DNA from 3 places in the Thalassococcus sp. genome. Region 3 is predicted to be linked to each of the others. Evidence: riboswitches for the same ligand, from Rfam matches in the RefSeq annotation. Region 3 holds a riboswitch; each other region holds the start of a gene.
The links. Region 3 has a riboswitch for cobalamin ahead of nrdH (glutaredoxin-like protein NrdH). Riboswitches for the same ligand answer to the same signal wherever they lie in the genome.
Positions count from the first base shown of each region.

Region 1: it holds a riboswitch for cobalamin, as region 3 does, so the genes downstream of both, AC4FIA_RS07115 (DUF1636 family protein) here and nrdH (glutaredoxin-like protein NrdH) in region 3, are expected to answer to the same signal.
Region 2: it holds a riboswitch for cobalamin, as region 3 does, so the genes downstream of both, AC4FIA_RS07045 (CbtB domain-containing protein) here and nrdH (glutaredoxin-like protein NrdH) in region 3, are expected to answer to the same signal.

Region 1 covers NZ_CEYADA010000005.1:47,362-55,481, reverse strand. Annotated here, with positions in the region: gene cobD (threonine-phosphate decarboxylase CobD) at 1-917, shown strand, start outside; gene bluB (5,6-dimethylbenzimidazole synthase) at 911-1,534, shown strand; gene AC4FIA_RS07125 (cobyric acid synthase) at 1,535-2,983, opposite strand; gene cobO (cob(I)yrinic acid a,c-diamide adenosyltransferase) at 2,983-3,594, opposite strand; cobalamin riboswitch at 3,633-3,839, shown strand; gene AC4FIA_RS07115 (DUF1636 family protein) at 3,938-4,336, shown strand; gene cobW (cobalamin biosynthesis protein CobW) at 4,338-5,393, shown strand; gene cobN (cobaltochelatase subunit CobN) at 5,409-8,120, shown strand, end outside.
Region 2 covers NZ_CEYADA010000005.1:33,601-41,720, forward strand. Annotated here, with positions in the region: gene AC4FIA_RS07020 (lyase family protein) at 1-842, opposite strand, end outside; gene AC4FIA_RS07025 (alpha/beta fold hydrolase) at 846-1,556, opposite strand; gene pcaD (3-oxoadipate enol-lactonase) at 1,549-2,337, opposite strand; gene cobF (precorrin-6A synthase (deacetylating)) at 2,457-3,191, opposite strand; gene AC4FIA_RS07040 (CbtA family protein) at 3,249-3,950, opposite strand; gene AC4FIA_RS07045 (CbtB domain-containing protein) at 3,968-4,144, opposite strand; cobalamin riboswitch at 4,183-4,396, opposite strand; gene AC4FIA_RS07050 (DUF1636 family protein) at 4,464-4,808, opposite strand; gene cobA (uroporphyrinogen-III C-methyltransferase) at 4,805-5,521, opposite strand; gene AC4FIA_RS07060 (cobyrinic acid a,c-diamide synthase CobB) at 5,518-6,828, opposite strand; gene cobM (precorrin-4 C(11)-methyltransferase) at 6,825-7,634, opposite strand; gene AC4FIA_RS07070 (cobalamin biosynthesis protein) at 7,631-7,999, opposite strand; gene cbiE (precorrin-6y C5,15-methyltransferase (decarboxylating) subunit CbiE) at 7,996-8,120, opposite strand, start outside.
Region 3 covers NZ_CEYADA010000016.1:8,622-16,741, forward strand. Annotated here, with positions in the region: gene murJ (murein biosynthesis integral membrane protein MurJ) at 1-1,523, opposite strand, end outside; gene nrdF (class 1b ribonucleoside-diphosphate reductase subunit beta) at 1,656-2,627, opposite strand; gene nrdE (class 1b ribonucleoside-diphosphate reductase subunit alpha) at 2,637-4,763, opposite strand; gene nrdI (class Ib ribonucleoside-diphosphate reductase assembly flavoprotein NrdI) at 4,745-5,161, opposite strand; gene nrdH (glutaredoxin-like protein NrdH) at 5,175-5,396, opposite strand; cobalamin riboswitch at 5,506-5,700, opposite strand; gene AC4FIA_RS15655 (oxidoreductase) at 6,035-8,071, shown strand; gene AC4FIA_RS15660 (aromatic ring-hydroxylating oxygenase subunit alpha) at 8,102-8,120, shown strand, end outside.

The sequences.
Region 1 (8,120 bases), on a different contig from region 3:
CGGACGATTGGCTTGACCTGTCCACCGGCATCAATCCGATGCCCTACCCGTTACCGCCGATCCCGCAAACATCATGGGAAGTTCTACCTCGCAAGACCGAGATGGCACGCCTGTCCGAGATCGCTGCCCAAGCCTACAACACGCCCGCCCGCGTGATCGCAACATCCGGTGCCCAAGGCGCGATCCAGATGGTGCCTTGGCTGCGCGCGCCCGGCCATGCTGCGGTGCTGGCCCCGACCTATAACGAACACGCCGCCGCGCTGCGTGCCTGTGGCTGGCAAGTGGATGAGGTCAGTAAGCTTGACGCATTGGCCGGCGCCGATCTGGCCGTCGTGGTCAACCCCAACAACCCCGACGGACGACGCACCACACCTGACCGCCTGAAGGCAATGTCGCAGCAAGTTGGTCTGTTGATCATCGACGAAAGCTTTGGCGATCCTGAACCGGACTTGTCGCTGGCCCCGCAGTTGGAACAGGACAACGTTGTGATCCTGCGGTCTTTCGGGAAATTTTATGGTCTGGCCGGTGTGCGACTGGGCTTTGCTCTGGCGCAAGGTTCGTTGGCGGATCGGCTGGCGGACATGGTCGGCCCGTGGCCCGTATCCGGCCCCGCGATTGATATCGCCTGTCAGGCATTGGCCGACACGTACTGGCAAGAACAGACGATTGACTGGCTGACGGCAGGCTCTGACCGCTTGGACGCTATGGCGCAAAAGGCGGGTTGGGAAGTGGTGGGCGGCACGCCCTTATTCCGGACCTACGCCACACCGGATGCGTCCGCCGCGCAGAATGCCCTTGCCGCGCATCATATCTGGAGCCGGATTTTCCCCTATTCGAACAGCTGGATACGTCTGGGCCTGCCCAAAGATGACCGCTGGTCACAGCTTGAAGCCGCCATGGGGGCTGCGACATGCTAATGACCGATGCGCATCGCGCGCAGCTTCAGGACATTCTGACGTGGCGGCGCGATATTCGCCACTTCCGCACCGACCCGCTGCCCGACGGCATGCTGGATAAACTGCGCCACGCGATGGACAGCGCGCCGTCAGTCGGCAATGCCCGCCCGTGGCGGGTGTTCCGCGTGATCGATCCCGACCTGCGCACAAAGGTCCGCGATAATTTCGCGAAACAGAATGCGGCGGCCGCGCGCGCCTACGACGACGCTGACCGCGCCGCATATGAAAAGCTGAAACTGTCCGGTCTGGATTCCGCACCCGAACATCTGGCGGTCTTCACCGAAACCGCACCTGTCGAAGGGCGTGGTCTGGGCCGTCAGACGATGCCCCAGACACTTGAGCAGTCGACGGCCATGGCAATCTATTCGCTGTGGCTGATGGCCCGCGCCTGCAATATCGGTGTTGGCATGGTGTCGATCATTGATCCGGATGGCATCGAAAAGCTGTTCGATGTGCCCGATACGTGGCGCTTCACCGCCTACCTGTGCATCGGACACCCCGAGTTTAACGACGATACGCCCCTGCTTCACCGTGCCGGATGGCAGGAAAACACCAAAGCCCACTGGCTAGATCGCTGATCACCGCGCCAGTTCAAGCAAGCCTTCCACATCAAGATGCGTCTCAAGATGATCGGCCAGCGCGTCCAGCGTCTGTTCGATTGTCGCCTCGTAGGCGTTGCCCGACGGCGCGACGCCCAGACGCGACAGCCATCCTGTCCGGAACCCGTCGTCGGAAAACATCCCATGCAGATAGCTGCCCGCGACGCGCCCGTCGGCGGAAACCGCGCCTTCGGGTGTATCCCCTATAAAGGCAAAGGGCCTTGCGCGATCAGGGCCGTCTGATTGGCCGATGTGGATTTCATAGCCATGAAACGGCAGGTCCGAGGCCGCGTGACGGGCCGAAACCTCACGCAGGCTTTTGTCGCCGCTCATCCGTGTTTCGATATCCAACAGGCCAAGGCCCGGCGTTGAACCGGCAGGCCCCTCCATCCCGTCAGGGTCATGCACCGCGCGGCCCAGCATCTGATAGCCGCCGCATATGCCCAGCACATGTCCACCACGGCGGTGGTGTGCAATCACGTCAATGTCCCAGCCTTGTTCCCGCATGAACGCCAGATCGCCCCGTGTCGATTTGGAACCAGGCAGGATCACAACATCCGCATCGGCAGGAACAGGATCACCGGGCGACAGCATGGTGACACGCACGCCGGGTTCCTGCGCCAGCGGATCAAGATCGTCGAAATTGGCAATCCGGCTTAGCCGCAAACACACAACGTGCAACCCGTCGCGCGATGGAGGTGTGGCGATATCTAACGCGTCTTCGGCAGGCAAGCGCCAGCTTTCGGCAAACCACGGCGCGACGCCAAAGCCGCGCCAACCGGTCTGCTCCTCGATCATTTTGTATCCGTCATCGAACAGAGTCGGATCGCCGCGGAACTTGTTGATCAGAAACCCTTTGATCAGGTCCCGGTCACCGTCAGGCAACACAACCTTGGTGCCCACCACCTGCGCGATGACCCCGCCGCGATCAATATCGGCGCAAAGAACCACAGGAACATCAGCCGCTTCGGCAAAGCCCATGTTGGCGATGTCACCCTTGCGCAGGTTGATTTCCGTTGCGCTGCCTGCGCCCTCGACTATCACCAGGTCATAGGTGCTGCGCAGCCGATTGAAGCTGTCCAGAACGGACACCATCAACTGTTTCTTCAGCTTGGCGTATTCGCGGGCACGGACCGTTGTCAGCCGCTTGCCCTGCACCACGACCTGCGCGCCAATATCCGTTTCGGGCTTGAGCAGAACCGGATTCATGTCCGTATTCGGCGCCAATCCACACGCGCGCGCTTGCAGCGCCTGCGCGCGGCCGATTTCATGGCCTTCCTGCGCAACGGCAGCATTGTTGGACATGTTCTGCGGTTTGAACGGCGCGACGGTCAGCCCCCGCCGCTTGGCAGCCCTGCAAAGCCCCGCAACCAACATCGATTTCCCGACGTTGGATCCGGTCCCTTGGATCATCAGCGCGCGGCCCATCAGAATTCGACGCCAGCCTGTGCTTTGACACCGTCACGGAACGGATGCTTGATCAACGTCATTTCGGTCACCAGATCGGCGGCCTCGATCAATTCGGGCTTGGCATTGCGGCCTGTCAGACAGACGTGGGTCATCGCCGGTTTCTCGTTCAGCAGGAAATCGACCACCTCGTCGATATCGATATAGTCGTAGCGCAGCGCGATGTTGATTTCATCGAGCAGCACAAACTGGATTTCGGGGTCAAGGATCTGTTCCTTGGCAATCCGCCAACCGTTCTGGGCCGCCGCAATGTCACGTTCGCGGTCCTGCGTTTCCCATGTAAAGCCTTCGCCAGACACAAAGAAGCGGCACTCATCCGCAAAGCGTTCGCGCAGGAACGTCTTTTCGCCGGTGTCCCAGTTGCCTTTGATGAACTGCACCACCGCGCAGGGCATCTGGTGGGAAATGCAGCGCATGATCATGCCAAAGCCAGAAGACGACTTGCCCTTACCAGCGCCGGTGTGGACCATGATCAGACCTTTCTCTTCGGTCTTGGTCTCCATCATGCGGTCGCGCGCAGCTTTGATCTTGCGCATCTTCTCGGCGTGGCGAAGGTTTTCGTCGGTGGTCATGCCAGTATCCTCTTTCTTGACAAAGCCACGGGATTCAGACCATGTGGCTGCGTGTTGGTGCCTGTGTTAGCAGGTGAAAAGGGAATGTGCAGCCGTGATCTACGCGGTCAAGTACAGCCGCCCCCGCGACCGTGAACGGAAAAGGCCGCTCAGTGCCACTGGCCGACGCTGGGAAGGATGAGCAGCCGCAGGGCGAACACCCCAAATCCGTGAGCCGGGAGACCTGCCAGCGCGATGCGCTTGTAACCGGACGGGGTGTGCCGGAATCGGAGGCGGCACCGTGCATACGGTCCCTTTCCGCAATCCGGCCCCGCGTTCCCGATGGGATGGGACCAGTAAAACTATGGATGCGAAATCCGAAAGCCCGCAGCAAACGGAACTGTTGGTCTGCATTCAATGCCGACGCGGCCAAGAGCTACCCGAAGACGAACGCCGCCCCGGCCAGGCCCTTTTTGACGGGCTGACCGCGCTGGATGGGCCGGACGGGCTTCGGATCACACCGGTCAAATGTCTTCAGAATTGCGATCACGGTTGCACCGTTGCCCTGCGTGGTGGCGATGCGAAATGGACGTATGTTTTCGCAAACGTCGACGAAATGTCGCATCCAGAGATGATCCTGTCTGGTGCAGTGCAATATCACGAGAGCGCGGATGGCATCATTCCATGGCGCGAGCGACCCGAACACTTCAAGCGCAACTGCGTTGCGCGCATACCCCCTGTTACTGAGCCTGAGGAGGCCTGATATGACCAACCTCGCGAAACTACCCGTTACAGTGATCACCGGCTTTCTCGGTTCGGGCAAGACAACCCTGATCTCGCACCTGATCCAGAACCCCGGCGGCAAACGTCTGGCCGTGCTGGTCAACGAATTCGGTGATGTGGGTGTCGATGGCGAAATCCTGAAGGGCTGCGCCATTCCCGACTGCCCTGCGGAAAACATTCTTGAACTGGCAAACGGCTGTATCTGCTGCACCGTGGCCGATGATTTCATCCCGACGATCGAGGCGCTGATGGCGCTTGAGCCGCGCCCCGAACATATCCTGATCGAAACCTCCGGCCTTGCGCTGCCCAAGCCTTTGCTGAAGGCCTTCGACTGGCCTGATATCCGTTCCAAGATCACCGTCGACGGCGTGATCGCGCTTGCCGATGCCGAAGCCGTGGCCGCAGGCCGCTTTGCCCCGGATGTGGAACGCGTCGATGCACAGCGTGCTGCAGATGAAAGCCTTGATCACGAAACGCCACTGTCTGAGGTTTTCGAAGACCAGATTTCCTGCGCAGATATCATCCTTCTGACCAAGCCCGATCTGGCAGGTCCCGAAGGTGTCGCGAAAGCCAAGGAAATCATTGCCGCAGAAGCACCCCGCCCCCTGCCCGTGATCGAAGTGGCCGAAGGTGTCGTTGACCCGCGCGTTCTGCTGGGTCTTGAGGCCGCCGCCGAAGACGACATGGATGCGCGTCCGTCCCATCACGATGGGCACGACGACCACGAACATGACGACTTTGACACCATCGTTGTCGATATCCCCGAACTGGCCGATCCCGCCGATCTGGTCGCCGCCATCGAAAAGCTGGCGCGCGAAAACAACATCCTGCGGATCAAGGGCTATGCCAGCGTTGCAGGAAAACCGATGCGTCTGCTGGTGCAGGCCGTGGGTGCCCGTGTGCGTCATCAGTACGACCGCCCCTGGAAACCCGACGAAGCCCGCGCTGGCCGTCTGGTTGTGATCGCCGAACACGACGATATCGACCCGACCGCCATCCGCGCCGTGCTGGCACCTGCCACACAAGCCGCCGAGTAAGCGGACCACGCCACAATGCACGTCGTCTTCCGCGAAAGCCACGGTCTAGAAGAGACAGACACCCCGACGGATCTGGGACAGGATCCGGCGGATCTGGTGGTATTGTCTTTTTCTGACAGTGACCTTGGCGCATTCGCGGAAGGCTGGCGGCGTGGCGGCGGGCCCGAGGGGCGGTTGCCCAGCCTGCGGTTGGCGAACCTGTCGGCGCTACGGCATCCGCTGTCGGTTGATACCTACATCGACAACACACTGTCAGGGGCCAAGGGCATTCTGATCCGATTGATCGGTGGCGTGCCCTATTGGGAATACGGCGTGCAACAGGTGATGGCGCTGGCACAAAGCAAGGGGATCGCAGTGGCTGTTCTGCCCGCAGACGGGCGGCCGGACACGCGGCTGGATGCGGTCTCGACCCTACCGGCATCCACCCTCAGACGTCTGGCGCAGCTTTGCGACTCGGGCGGCGCGGTGGCGGCGCAGGCTGCTTTGGCACAGATGGCGTTGGCAGCGGGGCTTTATGCAGCGCCCGTGCGCGGGGCCAAAACGATCTCATCCGTTGGGGCATGGACACCGCAAGACGGCCCAGCATGCCCGTTGGCCGACATGCCGACATCGGACGCGGCCCGAGTCCTGATCGTTTTCTACCGGTCCTATCTGGTTGCCGCCGATCTTGCGCCGATCACCGCCATGTACAACGCGTTCCGCGCGCAGGGCTATCACGTCCGCGCGCTGTTCGTGCCCTCACTGAAGGCCCCCGATGCACGGGGCTGGCTGGAACGGCAGGTGCGCGCCTATGCGCCGAACGCCATCGTCAATGCGACCGCGTTCAGTGGCAAAGGCGCGGGCGAGGCTTCGCCACTGGATGCGGGCGACGTGCCGGTGTTCCAAGTGGCCCTGTCCACCTCGACCCGCGACGCTTGGGCCGAGGCAGAGCGCGGATTGTCCCCTGCCGATCTGGCCATGCACGTGGTCCTGCCCGAGGTCGACGGACGCCTGATGGGCGGGGTTGTTTCCTTCAAAGAACCCGGTGTCCGCGACCCCGATCTGCAATTCGCACGCTATGCCCATAGCGCGGATGCAGACTGTATCGACGCCGTGGTCAAACGGGTGCACGGCTGGCTTGATCTGGCCGCCAAACCCGTGGCGGAACGGCGCGTAGCGCTTGTTCTGTCGACCTATCCCGGAAAAGACTGGAACATGGGGCATGCCGTCGGGCTGGATGCCACGGCTTCGGCCCGCGCGATCCTGTCTGATCTTTCCGAAGCTGGCTATGACGTGGGCGCGGTGCCTGATCTGGAAAACAGGCTACTGGCGCGGGAGTTTGCCCTGCCGCTGGATGATTACCGCCAGATGCTAAGCACACTGCCAGAAACCCTACGCGACGAACTGGCCAAGGTTTGGGGCGATCCGGAAGACGACGATGCAGTGCACGACGGCGCGTTCCATTTCGCCGCGGTCAAAACCGGTCGCGGGTTTGTTCTGTTGCAGCCTGAACGGGGCAATCCGAAACTGCGTGATGACGAATATCATGACCTGTCACGCTCGCCCCGCCATGCCTATGTCGCCTTTTACCTCTGGCTGCAGACCACTGCCGATGCGCTGGTCCATATCGGAGCCCATGGCACGCTGGAATGGCTTCCCGGCAAATCCGTGGCCTTGTCCAACACCTGCTGGCCCGAGGCCCTGATTGGCGCGTTGCCCGTCATCTATCCGTTCATCGTCAATGACCCTGGCGAAGCCGCACAAGCCAAGCGCCGCATCGGGGCCGTCACGCTGGGCCATGTGCCCCCGCCCCTGCGCCAAAGCGAAACGCCTGACCGATTGGCGCGGCTAGAGGCGCTGCTGGACGAATTTTCCAACGCCGATGGCCTAGACCCGAAGCGCCGAGACCGCCTACAGGCCGACATCCGCGCCGAGGCTCAGGCGCTGGGTGTGGAAGATGACCTAGGTCTGGATCGCGCCGCCTGTACCGCCGAGGCGATCACGCGCATCGACCGCTTTGTTTGCGACATCAAAGAAAGCCAGTTCGGCGAAGGCCTTCACATCTGGGGCCGCACGCCAGACGCACAGGGCAGCTTTGACGCGACCGCATCGGCGCATTCTGAGAAAGCCGCGCTTCTGGCCGCGCTTGACGGACAACGGATCGCGGCTGGCCCATCGGGGTCGCCCTATCGCGGGCGTCAGGATGTGCTGCCCACAGGCCGCAACCTGTTCACCACCGACCCGCGATCTGTCCCGACGCGGGCGGCCTATGCGCAGGGTGTCAAACTGGCCGAAGAACTCGTGCGTCGCCACCTGCAGGAAGAAGGCAACTGGCCGCAGGGTCTGATTGTTGATCTTTGGGGATCCGCCACGATGCGCACCGCAGGCGAGGAATTCGCCATGGCGCTGCACCTGTTGGGCGTGCGCCCGATCTGGGACAAAGGATCAGAGCGCGTTTCTGGCATCGAAGTGCTGCCCATCGCCGAACTTGACCGCCCCCGCATCGACGTGACCTTGCGCGTCTCGGGCCTGTTCCGCGATGTGTTCCCGACGCTGTCGGCCCTGTTCGCACAGGCGACACGGGCACTGGCTGACCGCGATGAGGCACCGGACTGGAACCCCTATGCGGGCCAGAAGCCGGTCGCACGGGTCTACGGGCCCGCGCCGGGCAGCTTCGGCTTGGGCATGGGCGCGGCCTTGGACAATTTCACGCCCGAGGCCCGCGAACAGGCCGGACAAGCGTGGCTG
Region 2 (8,120 bases), on a different contig from region 3:
TTCTGGGGCATGGTCGATGATCCGCCAGCACCGGACAGGCGCACTTCGCCCACGCCGGATTGCGTGGCGGCAATCAGGTCTTCGCCCATCTTGCCCAAGCCATCGCTGACCCGCGCGATCCAGCCGCCCAGTTGCAGCATGATCGACCGGTCCGCGTGCCAGCTGCGTTTCGGATCGGCCAGACCCAGTGCCTCGGCCAGCGCCGCGCGCAGGGAAGGGGCGTCAGAGCCAAGCTCGGACGCTGTGCCCGCGGCACCGGACAGGGAAACGGGCAAAGCATCGGACAGGCGTTGCAGATCGTCCAAAGCCGACAACAGCGGCCAGCCCCACGCGGCGACAACCGCGCCAAAGGACGTGGGCGTTGCGAACTGCCCGTATGTGCGGGCGGCCATGGGCTGGGCGACGTGTGCTTCGGCCAAGACAGACAGGCCCGACAGGATGGCGCGGATGCGGGCGTCATATTGCGCCAGCACCTTTTTGATCCGCAGCATGAGGCCCGTGTCCATGATGTCCTGCGATGTGGCACCCCAGTGCAGGTATTGCGCATGTTCGGGCGCTTGCATCAATTCACGGAACGCCCCGACCAGAGCGGGCACGCACACGCCGTTGGTGCCTGTCGCCTTGGCCAGACCCGACGGATCGATCTGCAGTTCCATTGACGCACGGTGGATGGCCTGCGCGCTGATTTCGGGGATGACGCCCGCCTGTCCCTGCACCCTGGCCAAAGCGCCTTCGACCAGCATCATGGCGCGGACTTCGGCGGTGTCGGTGAACAGCTTGCCCACATCGCCCGTCGGAAACAGTTTTGCATACATACCGCTGTCGAAAACGGAACCGGCCATACCTTAGCTTTCTGAGATTTTGTGAACCAACTGCGCAAGCGCGGCTGGTTGCGAGAAGAAGGGGGAATGCGAGGTATCCATGCGGAACACATCCTGCGGCACGAAATCTTCGGCCATGGTTTCCTGAAACTCGGACGGGATCGCGCTGTCCTGTTCGCAGACAATGTAGCTGCGCGGGACGGATTTATAGTTCTCGCCCAGCGTCACCTTGGTCGCCTGCGGCAGGATTGCCTGAGGACAGATATTGTCCAGCGCGAACTCGAACGCCTCGTCGGGGATGTCGTGGTAGAACACTTCGCGCGCGTGTTCGGGCTTGATCGAAAACGTCACGCCGTCTTCGGACTTTTCGATGGCCTTCATGATCGGCTGGCGTGGCGCGCGCAGGCGCATTTCCACCAGCGAATGATCATCCCACGGCACATAGGCGCACAGATAGATCAGGCGGCTGATGTTGGTGGGGTCCATATCGGCGGCACGGCTGATCGGGTAGCCGCCCATGGAATGCCCCATCACAATCGTCGGGCCGTCCAGCGCGTCCAGAATGGTCTGTGCGTACATATCCAGCGTGACATCGCCCACAGGCGTTGTGTCATCGCCGTGGGACGGCAGGTCAATGGCGCGGGCGTTGTGGCCGCGCGCCTGTAGTTCGGGGATCAGATCACGCCAGCACCACGCGCCGTGGCACGACCCGTGGACCAGTAGGATATCAGCCATGCCCCTGCGCCTTCAGGAAATCAGTCAGGATCTGTGCGTATTCCTCGGGCTTTTCAACGCAAGGAAGGTGGCCTGCACCACGGATCAGTTTGAAGTCCGAACCCGGGATCAGATCGATGGTTTCGCGCACCAGATCAGGCGGGGTTGATCCGTCCTCAGAGCCCGCGATGCCCAAAGCAGGCAGGCGCAGACCGGATGTGGGGGTAATGAAATCCGTGCCAGCGATCGCCGAACAGCAGCCCATGTATCCGGTTTTGGTCTGACGGATTAGCATGTTGTGCCATGCCCAAAAGGCAGGCGTGTCGCGGAAGGATTTCGAAAACCAACGCTCGAGGATCGGATCGGCCAGTGCCTCGATCCCGCCAGCGTCCACGGCGGCAATACGGTCTGCCCACATCTCGCGCGTGCCGATTTTAGCGCCGGTGTTGGACAGAACCATCGCGCGGACAAGGTCCATACGTTTGGCGGCCAAACCTTGTGCGATCATCCCGCCGATGGAGAGGCCGACAAAGACGCAGTCCTTAACGCCCAGAAAATCCAGCAGCTTTTCAACATCAGACACCAGCGCGCCCATGCTGTAGGGGCCTTCGGGGCAGTCCGACAGACCGTGGCCGCGTTTGTCGTAACGGATATAGCAGTATTCTTGCGGCAGCAGGGGCATGACCTGATCCCACAGGCGCAGGTCTGTTCCCAAAGAGTTGGCAAATACAACCGGTGCCCCATCGGGGTTGCCGTCGATGCGATAATGCAAACGGGGGCCGTCAATCTCTGCGATCCGCACGGGCGTCTCCTTATATTCCTGATGGGACCTGATTAAAGGCTCACCACCGGAAAGGGAATAACCAAGCAACGGTTTCGCGACTGCCAGAGGACTGCTGGGAATGCAGCCCTTGAAGGCGTTTAACGGCGCTTCAGAATGTAGCTGTCCATGATCCAGCCGTGCTGTTCCCGTGCGGCTGCGCGGGTTTCCACGATCTGGCCCGAGACGTCAGCCAAGGGGCCTTCGATCAGGATCTGTTGGTCAGAGCCAAGATAGGCCCCCCACCAGATGTGCCAGCCGTCTGCATCAAGGTTCTGGAACGAACACAGCCCGTCCAGCATGACAACCGTGGTTTCGGCGTTCGGCGGAAGCCCTTCGGCACGCAGGCGGCGACCGGTGGTGATCATGACCGATCCGTCGACGGTGTTTAGGGGAATGGCGTGCGCAGCGGTCAGGGCCTGAATTGCAGTGATCCCAGGGATCACGCGGACCTGCGGGGCAGGGGCAAGACGTTCGGCAATGCGCAGCGTGCTGTCATAAAGCGACGGATCGCCCCAAACCAGCAGGGCCACCGGACCCGTGATGTCGACACCGTCGATTGCGACCTGCCAGCGGCGGGCGATTTCGTCGTGCCACTGTTTGACCCGCTCCTGATAGGGCAGATCGGGATCGCGGACGGGGTATTCGAAATGAACGATGCGGGCTTGTGATCCGGTTCCTTCGATGATCCGGTGGCGGATTTCGGCAAGGTCGTCTTTCTGATCGCCCTTGCGCGGCACCAAAATCACAGCGGCCTGCTGAAGTGCCTTCACCCCCTCAAGCGTGATGTGAGAGAGGCTGCCCGTGCCGATGCCAACAAGCCAGAGAGTGTCCATGAAACCGGTCTCTTGAATGAAACGGGCCGGATGATGTCATCCGGCCAGTGTGGTGTTTCAGGTGTTCGGGTCTGTCAGCCGTGCCACCAAGGCACCCAACAAAGCCCAACTAAAGAAGGCAACGCCAATGACGCGGGTCGCAAAGGTTGCCGACAGTTCCGGCGGCGCAACGCCATAGAATTCGTCCAGAACCGGCGCACCGATGACGTGGGGCAGTGCAATCAGCACAAAGCCCACGGCGATCGTCAGAGCTGAGGGGCGCAAGAACATCAGCCCGAGGCCTATTGCCGTCGCGGCCATTGTGCCGAACCACCAATACTGGCGCAGATTGATGTCTTCGGAAATCGTGCCCGGAAGATTGGGCGCAAGACCCATCGACGGTGCCATCTGGACCACGGCAAACCCTGCCAGCCCCCACAGCACACCCTGCATCGCTGTCACGCGATGACCGCGCGCACGGACGAACTGGAAGATCGCAGCCAGGATCAGGCCATAGCCTGCATAGATCAGACCCGCAAAAAGCATGGTCAGCAGGTTGCGGGTGACTTCCGGCGCATCGCCACCGTCCGAATGCCCGTGCGCTTCTGCGCCTGCGCCGGTCGCGGCTGTGTCAGGTTGTCCGAAATGGATCAGGTCGCGAGATTCATAGAGCTCGGCCTGAAGAATGATATCCTGAAGGAACCCAAAATGCAGAGCGCCCGCGACAATACCCGTAGCACAGCCGCCGATTAGGGCGCCTGTTAGCGTTTTAATATCCATGGGATGTCAGCTGTGCGTCAGTGGCAGGGGAAGCCGGTGCCGTGACGGATGTCGTGTGCCGCGTCGTGCAGCGTAGCGGACTGCGCGTGACCAGCAAGGAACACGATACCCATACCCAGGAACGCTGTCAGGACGATGCCCATCAGGCCGGATTGAGCGGTTGCAGTGCTGCGAGTTGCGATGGTCTGCGACATATTTCTTTACTCCTGGACCGTCACACCCGACGGCTGTTTGGGTTTCATTTGGCGTGGCCGGTCTCCTGACTCACGGGTCGTAGCGGGCCTTTCCCCTTCCCACCAAGCACCAAGGCTTCGGCAGTGGGTCTTTGAAAGGTCGCTCGCCGCATACAGTCGCGGGGGCGGTCTGGGTTTACTGGTTGATTATCCCTGTTCCCGAATTAAGTTCCTTCCCTTCAGGGTTGGAACACCACGCGTCTTTATCCCGCCGAGGGTGCTACCCAGTCAATAGCGAAACCGAATTTATAGCGCGTCAAAGCGACATAGGTCGCATCGGTCACACTACCTGACTCGGAATTCTGGCGATCGCTTTGAAGCGCAGGTCGCCCAGAACGCGGGCGTCTTCGAAATCGCCCGTGTCCGAGTCGCGATAGTGACGTAGAAACCTATCGATCAGCTCTGCATCCGCGTCGGTCAAGTCACCGAAAAGATAGGCGGTTTTTCCCGCGCTTCTGACAGCCACAGTAGACGGACGGGTGCACCCTGACATGCAGTCGCGCGTGGCGACCACAACGTCCTTGTGATCAGCGGCCAGTCTGTCACGCAACGTGTCGGCAAATCCTGCAAGTCCCATGGGACATGAGGTGCAGACCGTGACAGTGATGGCCGCATGTTCGCTCATGTGGCAAGCGGCCCGTACAGGATCAACGCGGGCTGATCGCCGATTTCGCGTTCCAACTGGTCCGACAGGGATCGAATCGTGTGGCGCTCTATATTTTGTTCCGGTGTGCTGACCGCCTCGGCCAACAGGGCGGGGGTATCCTCGGGCAGGCCCGCATCGCACAGCATCGCGGCTAGTTTCGGGAAGGTCCGTTTGCCCATGAAAACAACGGTCGAAGCCGCCGGATCGGCCAGCGCGCCAAGGTTCATATCTTCGGGCAACCGACCGGTCACATCATGACCGGTGATAAACTGCACGCGGCGTGCCGTCAGTCGGCGTGTCAACGGAATGCCCGCCGCCGCAGCGGCCGCAATGGCGGACGGGATGCCGGGGATGATCTCATACGGAATGCCGGCTTCACGCAGCGCAGTGATTTCCTCTTCCAGTCGTCCGAAAATACCGCTGTCACCGGATTTCAGTCGCACCACGTGTTGGTCTTGTAGCGCGTAATCCACCAGCAACCGGCTGACGTGGTCCTGTTTGGGCGATGGCCGACCGGCCCGTTTTCCCACGGCAACCAGATCGGCCCCGCTGCGCACGTAGCTTAAGATCGGGCCTGACGACAGGTCGTCAAACAGCACCGCATCGGCGCGCTTAAGGCGGTCCACGGCCTTGAGTGTCAGAAGTTCGGGATCGCCCGGACCGGAACTTACAAAGCTGACGAGGCGTGTCATGCGGTTTCCTCTTGCGTGATCAGGTGAAAGAACGTGCCCGAGGCATGGCCCCGATGCGATCCGGTCTCGGGGACAAGGTTGCCGTCCGCGTCGCGCACCTCGGCCAGTGGCGCATCGGGTTGTTCCAGAATGGTCGAGTAGTGGAATTCATGGCCGCGCAGGGCAGTGTCCACCGAAAAGCCGGGCAGGGGCGCCTGAAGCACAGCACGGCGATAACCCAAATGGAATTTGCGCTTTTCATAGCTGGTCACCAGCCCGAGCAGCCCCAGCATCTGGTGGCGCGTGCCGTTTTTGTCGATCAACGCCTCGCCCAAGGCCATGTAACCACCGCATTCCCCGTGAACGGGACGCGTTTCGGCGTGACGGCGAACGCCCGCGCGGAAGGATTCGGCAGCGGCCAATTGACCGGCGTGCAGTTCAGGGTAGCCACCCGGCAGCCACACGATATCGGCGTCCGCGGCGGGGGCTTCATCGGCAAGCGGTGAAAAAGGCAGAATTTCAGCGCCCGCATCGTGCCAGCCTTCCAGCAGATGCGGATAGGTGAATGAAAACGCCGCGTCACGCGCAATGGCGATGCGCTGTGCCGGAGGTTTCGGCAAAGCAGAGGGCGTCTCGGGCAGGGCATGGCCCGCCGCCGCTGCGCGCAAAGCTTCCAGATCAACATGGTCGCGCAGGAATGTCGCGTAGTCGGCAATGGCCGCATCAAGATCGGGATGTTCGACCGCTTGGATCAGGCCCAGATGCCGTTCGGGCAGGGTCAGATCACCACGACGGGGCAACACGCCCAGAACCGGCATACCCGCGCGTTCCATCCCCAAACGTGTCAGCCGTTCATGTCGGGGCGACGCGACGCGGTTCAGGATCACACCGGCAAAGGGCAGATCGGGCAGATAGCTGCGGAAACCCAGCGCCGTCGCCGCAGCAGACTGCGCCTGCCCACCAACGTCCAGCACCAAAACCACGGGCCAGCCCATCGCCTGCGCGGTTTCGGCACTGCTGCCAAAGCCCTGCTGGCCGCGTGTCGCAACGCCGTCGAACAGGCCCATCGACCCTTCGGCCACGCAGATATCAGCGCCCTTCGCACGGGCCGAGATGGCTTGCCACAGCTTCGGCCCCATGGCCCAGCCGTCCAGATTGAAACTGGGTCGTCCGCAAGCCGCCTGATGGAAGGCCGGATCGATATAATCGGGGCCTGACTTGAACGGCTGCACGGCAAGCCCATCATCCGCCAATGCGCGGAGCAGGCCAAGCATGACTGTTGTTTTACCGGTGCCCGACGACGGTGCAGAGATCAGCAGGCCTTTCATGACGTGCCCTGACCTTCGGTATCATCGGACCAACTGGCCCACGGGCTGTCGGCGCTTTGCGGGCGATAGCGGCGGTCGTAGTCCACCGCATAAAGGCAGCTTTCATCAAAGCCTTCGCCCTTCAGCGCAGGGCCGACAAGGATCAGGGCTGTGCGCTGAATGTTGTCACCCAGTTTGTCCTGAATGTCGGCCAGCGTGCCGCGCAGGATCGTCTCGTCAGGCCAGCTGGCGCGATAGACCACGGCGACGGGGCAATCCGCGCCGTAGGCGGGTGTGAGGTCGTCGACGACCTTGGCAAGGTTCTGGATCGACAGGTGAATGGCCAGCGTCGCGCCGGTCGCGGCGAAATTGGTCAGTGTTTCCCCTTCGGGCATTGACGATGCGCGGCCGGGCGTGCGGGTCAGCACCACGGATTGCGCCAGACCCGGCAGGGTCAGTTCTGCGCCCAAGGCAGCAGCGGCGGCAGCAAAGGCCGGCACACCGGGGGTGACGGAGACGGGAATGCCCTCGGCCCGCAGGCGGCGCAACTGTTCGCCCATGGCGGACCAGACCGACAGATCACCGGAATGCAGCCGCGCCACGTCTTGCCCCGCATCATGTGCACGACGGATTTCGGCAACGATCTGATCCAGATCCATTGACGCGGTGTTCACGATACGGGCGTTGGGTGGGCAATGTTCCAGAATGGCCTGTGGCACCAGCGATCCGGCGTACAAACAGACAGGACAACTGGCGATGATATCGCGGCCCCGCAGGGTCAGAAGATCGGGCGCGCCGGGACCGGCGCCGATGAAATGTACGGTCATGATGTGGCTCCTTGGGCCAGCGCGCAGGTCGAAAGACGGTCCTGTGCATGCAGTCGCGGGGTCAGAAGGCGTGCACCGGGGCCTGCGGCGGCAAGGGCGGATGCCTCGGCCACTGACCCCGTTGCGCGTTCTTGGATCGCGCGGGCGGATTGGGTGATGGTTTTCTGCTGTGTCATTGCCTCTGCCGTCACCAAAACAACGGGCAGGGCAAGGGTTTGTGCCAGTTCTTGCAACGTGCCTGCCTTATCCTCGGCTGTGGCCAAAGCGTCGGGCGACACGCCTGTGGCGTCGCAGGCCTGTTTCAGCGCGTCGCGCAGACTGTTCTGTCCAGCACGTGTCGAGAACCCGAACCCCGCAACGATCATAGCTGAATGCTCCATTGCGTGATGGGGTAAGATGCGCGCCACCCGCGTTTCGGGCCGATGGGCACGGCATTGGCAATCTCGATGCGCATCAGGTTACCACCAAGGCGCGCGTGCGTCTGCG
Region 3 (8,120 bases):
GAGGCAAATTCAGACAACCGGAACGCCCCCACCGCTTGGCCGATCAGGCCGTAGCTGACGATACCAGCCATGATCAGAATGACCAGAGCGGGATAGCGCCAGCCAGCAGCATTGAGCAGCGGCGTCAGCGCCCAAAGTGCGGCCCAAAGCAGCCCGCCCATGGCGAGCGAGGCAATGCAGATGCGGATCACGCGCTTACGGAAACGTTCGTCGAAACGCGCGACCTCGCCCATGCGGCGCCCGCCGATCATCAGCAGGAACACCATGGCCCAGCCTGCGGTCGTTGTGGCAATGGCCGGTGCGATCCAGCCCAGATAGGGGGCAAGGCCGATCGCTAGGGCGGCGTTCACCACCATTGCCACCAGCGCATAGCGGAAGGGCGTCTTGGTGTCTTCGCGGGCAAAGAACAGCGGTTGCAGCACCTTTTGCAGCACGAAGGCTGGCAGGCCCAAGCCGTAGATCGCGACCGCCAGCGCGATGGCGGCCGAGTCATTGGCGCTGGTTGCGCCGCGTTCGAACAGGACCGACACGATGGGCAGCGGGATCACGATCAGCGCGACAGAGGCAGGGATCGTCAGGGCAAGCGCGATTTCACCGGCGCGGGAAAACGCCGCGCGCCCGCCTGCGGTGTCATCGGCTTTCAGGCGGCGGGACAGGTCAGGCAGCAGAACGATGCCCACCGCAATGCCCACCACGCCCAAGGGAAGTTGATACAGACGGTCGGCGGCATAAAGCCAGCCCACGGCCTTATCGAATTGCGAGGCAACCTGCTGGCCGACCAGCAGGTTGATCTGCATAACGCCACCAGCCAGCGCGGCGGGGATCGCCACGCGCACCAAGTTGCGCATGTCATCGGTCCAGCGCGGGCGACCAGGGCGAAGCTTTACGCCCGCACGCTCTGCCGCGACCCAGACCAGCACCAGTTGCGCAATGCCTGCCAGCGGCACGGTCCAGACCAGTAGCGTGATCGCCTCGGCCCCGAACAGTTGCGCGCCAACCAACGCCGTGATGACAAAGAAGTTCAGCAAGACAGGCGCTGCTGCGGCTGCCGCGAAATGGCCTGTGGCGTTCAGTGCGCCGGAAAACAGCGCAGCGAGCGAGATAAACAGAATGTAGGGGAACATGATCCGGCCATAGCCGACCGTCAGATCAAACCGCGCGTCGCCTTCGAACCCGCTGGCCGTGGCATAGACCAGCGCGGGCATGAAGATCATCGCCAAGGCCGACAGGATCAGCAGGACAAAGCCCAAACCGTTCATCGCATCGCGGGCGAATTTCAGGGGGTCTTCGCCGCCCTCGTATTTGCGCGAAAACATCGGGACAAAGGCCGCGTTGAACGCGCCCTCGGCAAACAGGCGGCGGAACATGTTGGGCAGGCGGAAGGCCGCGACAAAGGCATCCAGCACGGGGCCGGGGCCGATCAGCGCCAGCAGAAAGATTTCCCGCACCACGCCCAGCACACGGCTGGCCAATGTCCAAAAGCCTACGGTCATGACGCCGGAAATCAGGCGAATGGGTTTCATAAACTGCGGTCCTGCCCCAAGAATTCTGACCACAGATACCCCATTGCGCAGGCACTAAAAAGGCCCGTCGCATTGCTGCAACGGGCCGTTTGTCATTTGGGTCGCGGTTATGCGCCGATGATCAGAGACTGATCAGAAATCCCAATCTTCGTCTTCGGTGGCGACGGCCTTGCCGATCACATAGGACGACCCCGAGCCCGAGAAGAAGTCGTGGTTTTCGCTGTCCGGCGACAGGGCGGCCAGAATGGCGGGGTTCACTTCGCACAGTGCGGGCGGGAACAGGGCCTCGTACCCGAGGTTCTGCAACGCCTTGTTCGCGTTGTAGTGCAGGAAGGCTTTGACGTCTTCGGTCAGGCCGATGTCGTCATAAAGCTCGGCTGTGTATTTGCACTCGATCTCGTAGAGTTCGAACATCAGGCCAAAGGCAAAGTCCTTCAGTTCGTCCTTGCGTTCGTCCGACAGTTTTTCCAACGCGCGCTGGAATTTGTAGCCGATGTAATAGCCGTGCACCGCTTCGTCGCGGATGATCAGGCGGATCAGGTCGGCGGTGTTGGTCAGCTTGGCGCGGCTGGACCAGTACATCGGTAGATAGAAGCCCGAATAGAACAGGAAGCTTTCCAGGAAGACCGAAGCAATCTTGCGCTTCATCGGGTCTGCGACGGCATCGTATTTATCAAGGATCAGAGCCGCTTTGGCGCTGAGGTGTTCGTTTTCCTCGGACCAGCGGAAGGCCGCGTCCACTTCGCGTGTCGAACACAGGGTCGAGAAGATCGACGAATAGGACCGTGCGTGCACCGCTTCCATGAAGGCGATGTTGGTCAGAACGGCCTCTTCATGGGGCGTCTGCGCATCGGGCATCAGGGCAGGGGCGCCCACGGTGTTCTGGATCGTGTCGAGCAGCGTCAGACCGGTGAAGACACGGATCGTCAGTTGCTGTTCTTTTTCGGTCAGGGTGGCCCAGCTTTGGACATCGTTGGACAGCGGCACCTTTTCCGGCAGCCAGAAGTTCACGGTCAGACGGTTCCAGACCTCAAGGTCTTTGTCGTCTTCCAACCGGTTCCAGTTGATGGCGCGGGGGATGGTCGGGGATGCAAGATCTTTCATAGCCGGTCCTCAGAGCGAGCAGGAAACACAGCCCTGCACTTCGGTCCCTTCAAGGGCTTCCTGGCGCAGGCGGATGTAGTAGATGGTTTTGATGCCCTTCTTCCACGCATAGATTTGCGCGCGGTTGATGTCGCGGGTCGTGGCCTCGGCGGGGAAGAACAGCGTCAGGGACAGGCCCTGATCGACGTGTTCGGTCGCAGCGGCATAGGTGTCGATGATCGCCTCGGGGCCGATTTCATAAGCATCGCGGTAGTATTCGAGGTTCTCGTTGTTCATGTAGGCCGCCGGATAGTAGACGCGGCCGATTTTGCCCTCTTTGCGGATTTCGATCTTGGACACGATGGGGTGGATCGAAGAGGTCGAGTTGTTGATGTAGCTGATCGAGCCTGTGGGCGGCACCGCCTGAAGGTTGCGGTTATACAGCCCGTGTTCGGCCACGTCCTTGGCCAGCTTGGCCCAGTCATCGCGCGTGGGCAGCTCGATGCCTGCGAATAGCTCGGTCACTTTGTCCGAGGTCGGCAGCCAGTCGCGGGTTGTGTATTTCTCGAAATAGGTGCCGTCGGCGTATTTCGACTTCTCGAACCCTTTGAAACTTTCGCCCCGTTCACGCGCCAGAATGTTGGATGCACGGATCGCGTGGTAGGTGATCGCGGCAAAGTAAACAGACGTGAACTCAATGCCTTCCGCGCTGCCATAGTGAACGTTTTCACGCGCCAGATAACCGTGCAGGTTCATCTGGCCCAGACCGATCGCGTGGCTTTCATCGTTGCCGCGGCGGATAGACGGGACCGAGTCGATCGCCGACATTTCCGACACAGCGGACAGGGCGCGCACAGCGGTTTCCACGGTCGCGCCAAAGTCAGGCCCGTCCATGGTTTTCGCGATGTTCAGCGACCCGAGGTTACAGGAAATGTCTGTGCCCAGATGGCTGTAGCTGAGGTCATCGTTGAACTCGGATGCCTCGTTCACCTGCAGGATTTCCGAACACAGGTTCGACATGGTGATGCGGCCCTCAACGGGGTTGGCGCGGTTCACCGTGTCTTCGAACATGATGTAGGGATAGCCGGACTCGAACTGGATTTCCGCAATCGTCTGGAAGAATTCGCGGGCGTTGATCTTTTTCTTGCGGATGCGGCCATCATCGACCATCTCGGCGTATTTCTCGGTGACCGAGATTTCCGAGAACGGCACACCATAGACTTTTTCCACGTCATGCGGCGAAAAGAGGTACATGTCCTCGTTTTTCTTCGCCAGTTCGAACGTCACATCGGGAATGACCACGCCCAAGGACAGCGTCTTGATGCGGATCTTTTCGTCGGCGTTTTCGCGCTTTGTATCAAGGAAGCGCAGAATGTCGGGGTGGTGGGCGTTCAGGTAAACTGCACCGGCACCCTGACGCGCGCCCAACTGGTTGGCATAGGAAAAGCTGTCTTCCAGAAGCTTCATGATCGGGATCACGCCGGACGACTGGTTTTCGATGCCTTTGATCGGCGCACCCGCTTCGCGCAGGTTGGTCAGCATCAACGCCACACCGCCGCCGCGCTTGGACAGCTGAAGGGCCGAGTTGATGGAACGGCCAACGGATTCCATGTTGTCTTCCAGACGCAGCAGGAAGCACGAGATCAGCTCGCCACGGCTTTTCTTACCGGCGTTCAGGAATGTTGGTGTCGCAGGCTGGAAGCGGCCCGAGAGGATTTCTTCCATCAGGCGTGTGGCCAGTTTTTCGTCGCCGCGTGCCAGCGCCAGCGCGACCATGCAAACGCGGTCTTCGTAGCGTTCCAGATAGCGGCTGCCGTCACGCGTTTTCAGCGTGTAGGCGGTGTAATATTTGAATGCGCCCAAAAATGTCGGGAAGCGGAACTTTTTCGCGAAAGCCGCGTTCCATAATTGGTGGACGAAGGTGCGATCATATTGATCAAGAACCTCTGCCTCGTAATAGCCTTCGTCCACCAGGTACCCCAGCTTCTCTTCCAGCGAATGGAAAAAGACGGTGTTCTGATTGACGTGAGTCAGGAAATACTGACGCGCGGCCATACGGTCGGCATCAAAACGGATTTTGCCGTCCTCGTCGTAAAGGTTCAGCATCGCGTTCAGCGCGTGGTAATCCTGTGTGCCGTTCAGGCCGTGATCAAGCATTCCGTTCTCCAGAATTTGTCCAGCCCGGCTTTCACGCGGGCGATGTCGGTATCAGTGCCAGCCAGTTCGAACCGGTAGAGCACGGGAACATTGCATTTGCGGGAAATCACTTCCCCCGCCAGCGCGTAGGTCGCGCCGAAATTCCGGTTGCCGCCTGCGATAACGCCGCGCAATCCGGCGCGACGTTCAGGGGCGTTCAGGAACCGGATCACCTGTTTTGGGACCGCCCCGCGCCCTTCGCCATCTGCGAATGTGGGGGTGACCAAAACAAAAGGTGTGGTGGGCGCTGGCATCGCACCGTCGGGATCGCGCGGGATGCGGAAGGCGGGCAGTTCCAGCCGTTCCACAAAACGTGCGGTATTTCCCGAGCGGGATGAAAAATAAACCAGCGCCGACATCGGTCCTGACGGATCAGGCCAAAGAGCCGATCAGGTCGGGACGGAAGCCGGACCAATGCGCGTCGCCGGCAATCACAACGGGGGCCTGACGGTAGCCAAGATCGGTCACACGCTCCATCGCGTCGTCGTCTTCTGTCAGATCGACCACGTCGAATTCGATGCCTTTAGCTTCAAGTGCGCGGGTGGTTGCTGTGCACTGAACGCATGCCGGTTTGGAGTAAACTGTGATTGTCATTGTGGGCCCCTCTGCCTGTCGGTTTTTTGATCGCAGGACACGGGTGCCGGGCAGAAAAACCGCCTATAGCTCACAAGGAACCAGCGCCCCGAACCCTCCGTTCGTGGTCGTAATCTGTTGTGTTCCAGCCGGTCTCCTGACTTGTGGCTCGGTCGTTTTTTGCCCGCCTTCCCAGCGCCTTAGCGCCAGTGGATTATGGGCATAAAACTCACCACTCACAGTTGCGGGGGCAGTGCCGGATTTTCACCGGTCTTCCCTTTTCACGACGGCGTGTGCTGCCGCTGCTAGAACACCGCTGATAGTATCCCTAGGGGCGGTCGCGTCAATATCTTGTATCTTCCGACAGGTGAAATTTTTTCGATTTTTTCGACAATCAGGGTCTGGAACTCTCGTGCTCAAGTCGGATAAGGCGCGAATCTTTTGGGCTTTAATGCAAGAAACTTCGGTAACTTTTGCTGTTCGAATTCTGCGCAAAAAACCGGCATCTGAAAGGTGCGATAAATGAGCGTTGCAAATAAGCGTCGCAATTGAACCCGACCGTGTCGCGGATAAGCGCGTCGCTTGACACGGGTCTGGCAGTTTTGGGGAGGCCACCCTGTTTAGGGGCGCCAGTCCTCCGTCCAGCAAAGCATAGCGCCATGTCGAATGATTCCCTTTTGCAGCCTTATCAGCTCAAGCATCTGACGCTGAAGAATCGAATCATGACCACAAGCCACGAACCGGCCTATCCGGTCGATGGTCTGCCAAAGGAACGCTATCGCGCCTACCATCAGGAACGCGCTAAGGCCGGTGTCGCGCTGACGATGACAGCAGGATCCGCGATTGTGTCGCGCGACAGCCCGCCGTCGTTCAACAATATCCTTGCCTATAAGGACGAGGTCGTGCCGTGGATGGCCGAACTGGCCGATGCCTGCCACGAACACGGCTGCGCGGTGATGATCCAACTGACGCATCTGGGCCGCCGGACCGGATGGAACAAGGGCGATTGGTTGCCGTCAGTGTCCACAGGGCATGAATGGGAACCGGCGCATCGGGCGTTTCCCAAGAAGCTGGAAGATTGGGACATCGCGCGCATCATCACCGATTATGCCGATGCGGCGGAACGGATGCAGGCGGCAGGGCTCGACGGGGTCGAGATCGAATCCTACGGCCACTTGATGGATGCCTTCTGGTCGCCACGGTTGAACGAATTGGATGCGCCTTATGGCGGATCTTTGGACAACCGGATGCGCTTTACCTACGACGTTCTGAACGCGATCCGCGAACGGGTGGGGCCGGAGTTTATCGTGGGTCTGCGCTTTACGGCGGACGAGACCATCGAAGGCGGCATCACACCTGACGAGGGGCTTGAGATCGCGCGGCGTCTGAAGGACACCGGTCAGGTCGATTTCCTGAACGTCATTCGCGGCCGTATCGATACCGACGCGGCGCTGACCAATGTGATCCCTGTGCAGGGTATGAAGAACGCCCCGCATCTGGATTTTGCCGGACGCATCCGGTCCGAGATCGGATTGCCGACCTTCCATGCCTCTAAGATCCCTGATGTAGCGACAGCGCGCCATGCGGTGTCGGCTGGCCTGTTGGATATGGTCGGCATGACCCGCGCGCACATGGCCGATCCGCATATCGTGCGGAAGATTGTCGAGGGGCGTGAGGATGATATCCGTCCTTGCGTCGGCGCGACCTACTGTCTGGACCGCATCTATCAGGGCGGCGAGGCGCTGTGCATCCATAACGCGGCCACGGGTCGCGAACTGACGATGCCGCACGACATTCCCCGCGCAGAGACCGCGCGCAAAGTGGTGATCATTGGCGCCGGCCCCGGCGGGCTAGAGGCCGCGCGCGTTGCCGCAGAACGCGGGCATGATGTGACCGTGTTCGAGGCCGCGGGCGACGCGGGCGGACAAATCCGCCTGACCGCGCAAAGCCCCCGCCGACGCGAGATGATTTCGATCATCGACTGGCGCATGGCGCAATGTGCCGCGCGGGATGTGGAATTTCGGTTCAACACTTGGGCCGAGGCCGAAGATGTGACCGCCCTGAACCCCGATCTGGTGATCGTGGCCACGGGCGGCATGCCCAACACCGATGTTCTGAAAGGGGGCAACGATCTGGTTGTGTCCACATGGGACATCCTGTCGGGCGATGTGAAGCCGGAGTCCAAGGTGCTGGTCTACGACGACGCGGGCGACCACGCAGGTCTGCAAGCCGCCGAAGTGATCGCGCAATCGGGTGCCGAGGTCGAGATCATGACACCGGACCGCAGCTTTGCGCCCGAGGTCATGGGCATGAACCTGACGCCCTATATGCGCAGCCTGCAAAAGCTGAAGACAACCTTCACCGTCACCTATCGCCTGACATCCGTGCGCCGTGACGGCAACCGTTTGATGGCGGTGATCGACAGCGATTATGGCGATCTGGGGTTGGAGCGTGATTTCGACCAGATCGTTGTGAACCATGGCACGCTGCCCTTGGATGATCTCTATTTCGATCTGAAACCGCTGTCGTCGAACCTTGGCGCGGTGGATCATGAAGCGCTGATCAACGGCCGTCCGCAGGCCATCGCCACAAACCCCGATGGCCAGTTCCAATTGTTCCGGATCGGCGATGCCGTATCCGCCCGCAACACCCATGCTGCAATTAATGATGCCCTGCGACTGGTCAAAGACCTGTGACCGGATCGCGTGAAGTTAAGGACTCCTCCCATGCTTAAAGATTCTGACA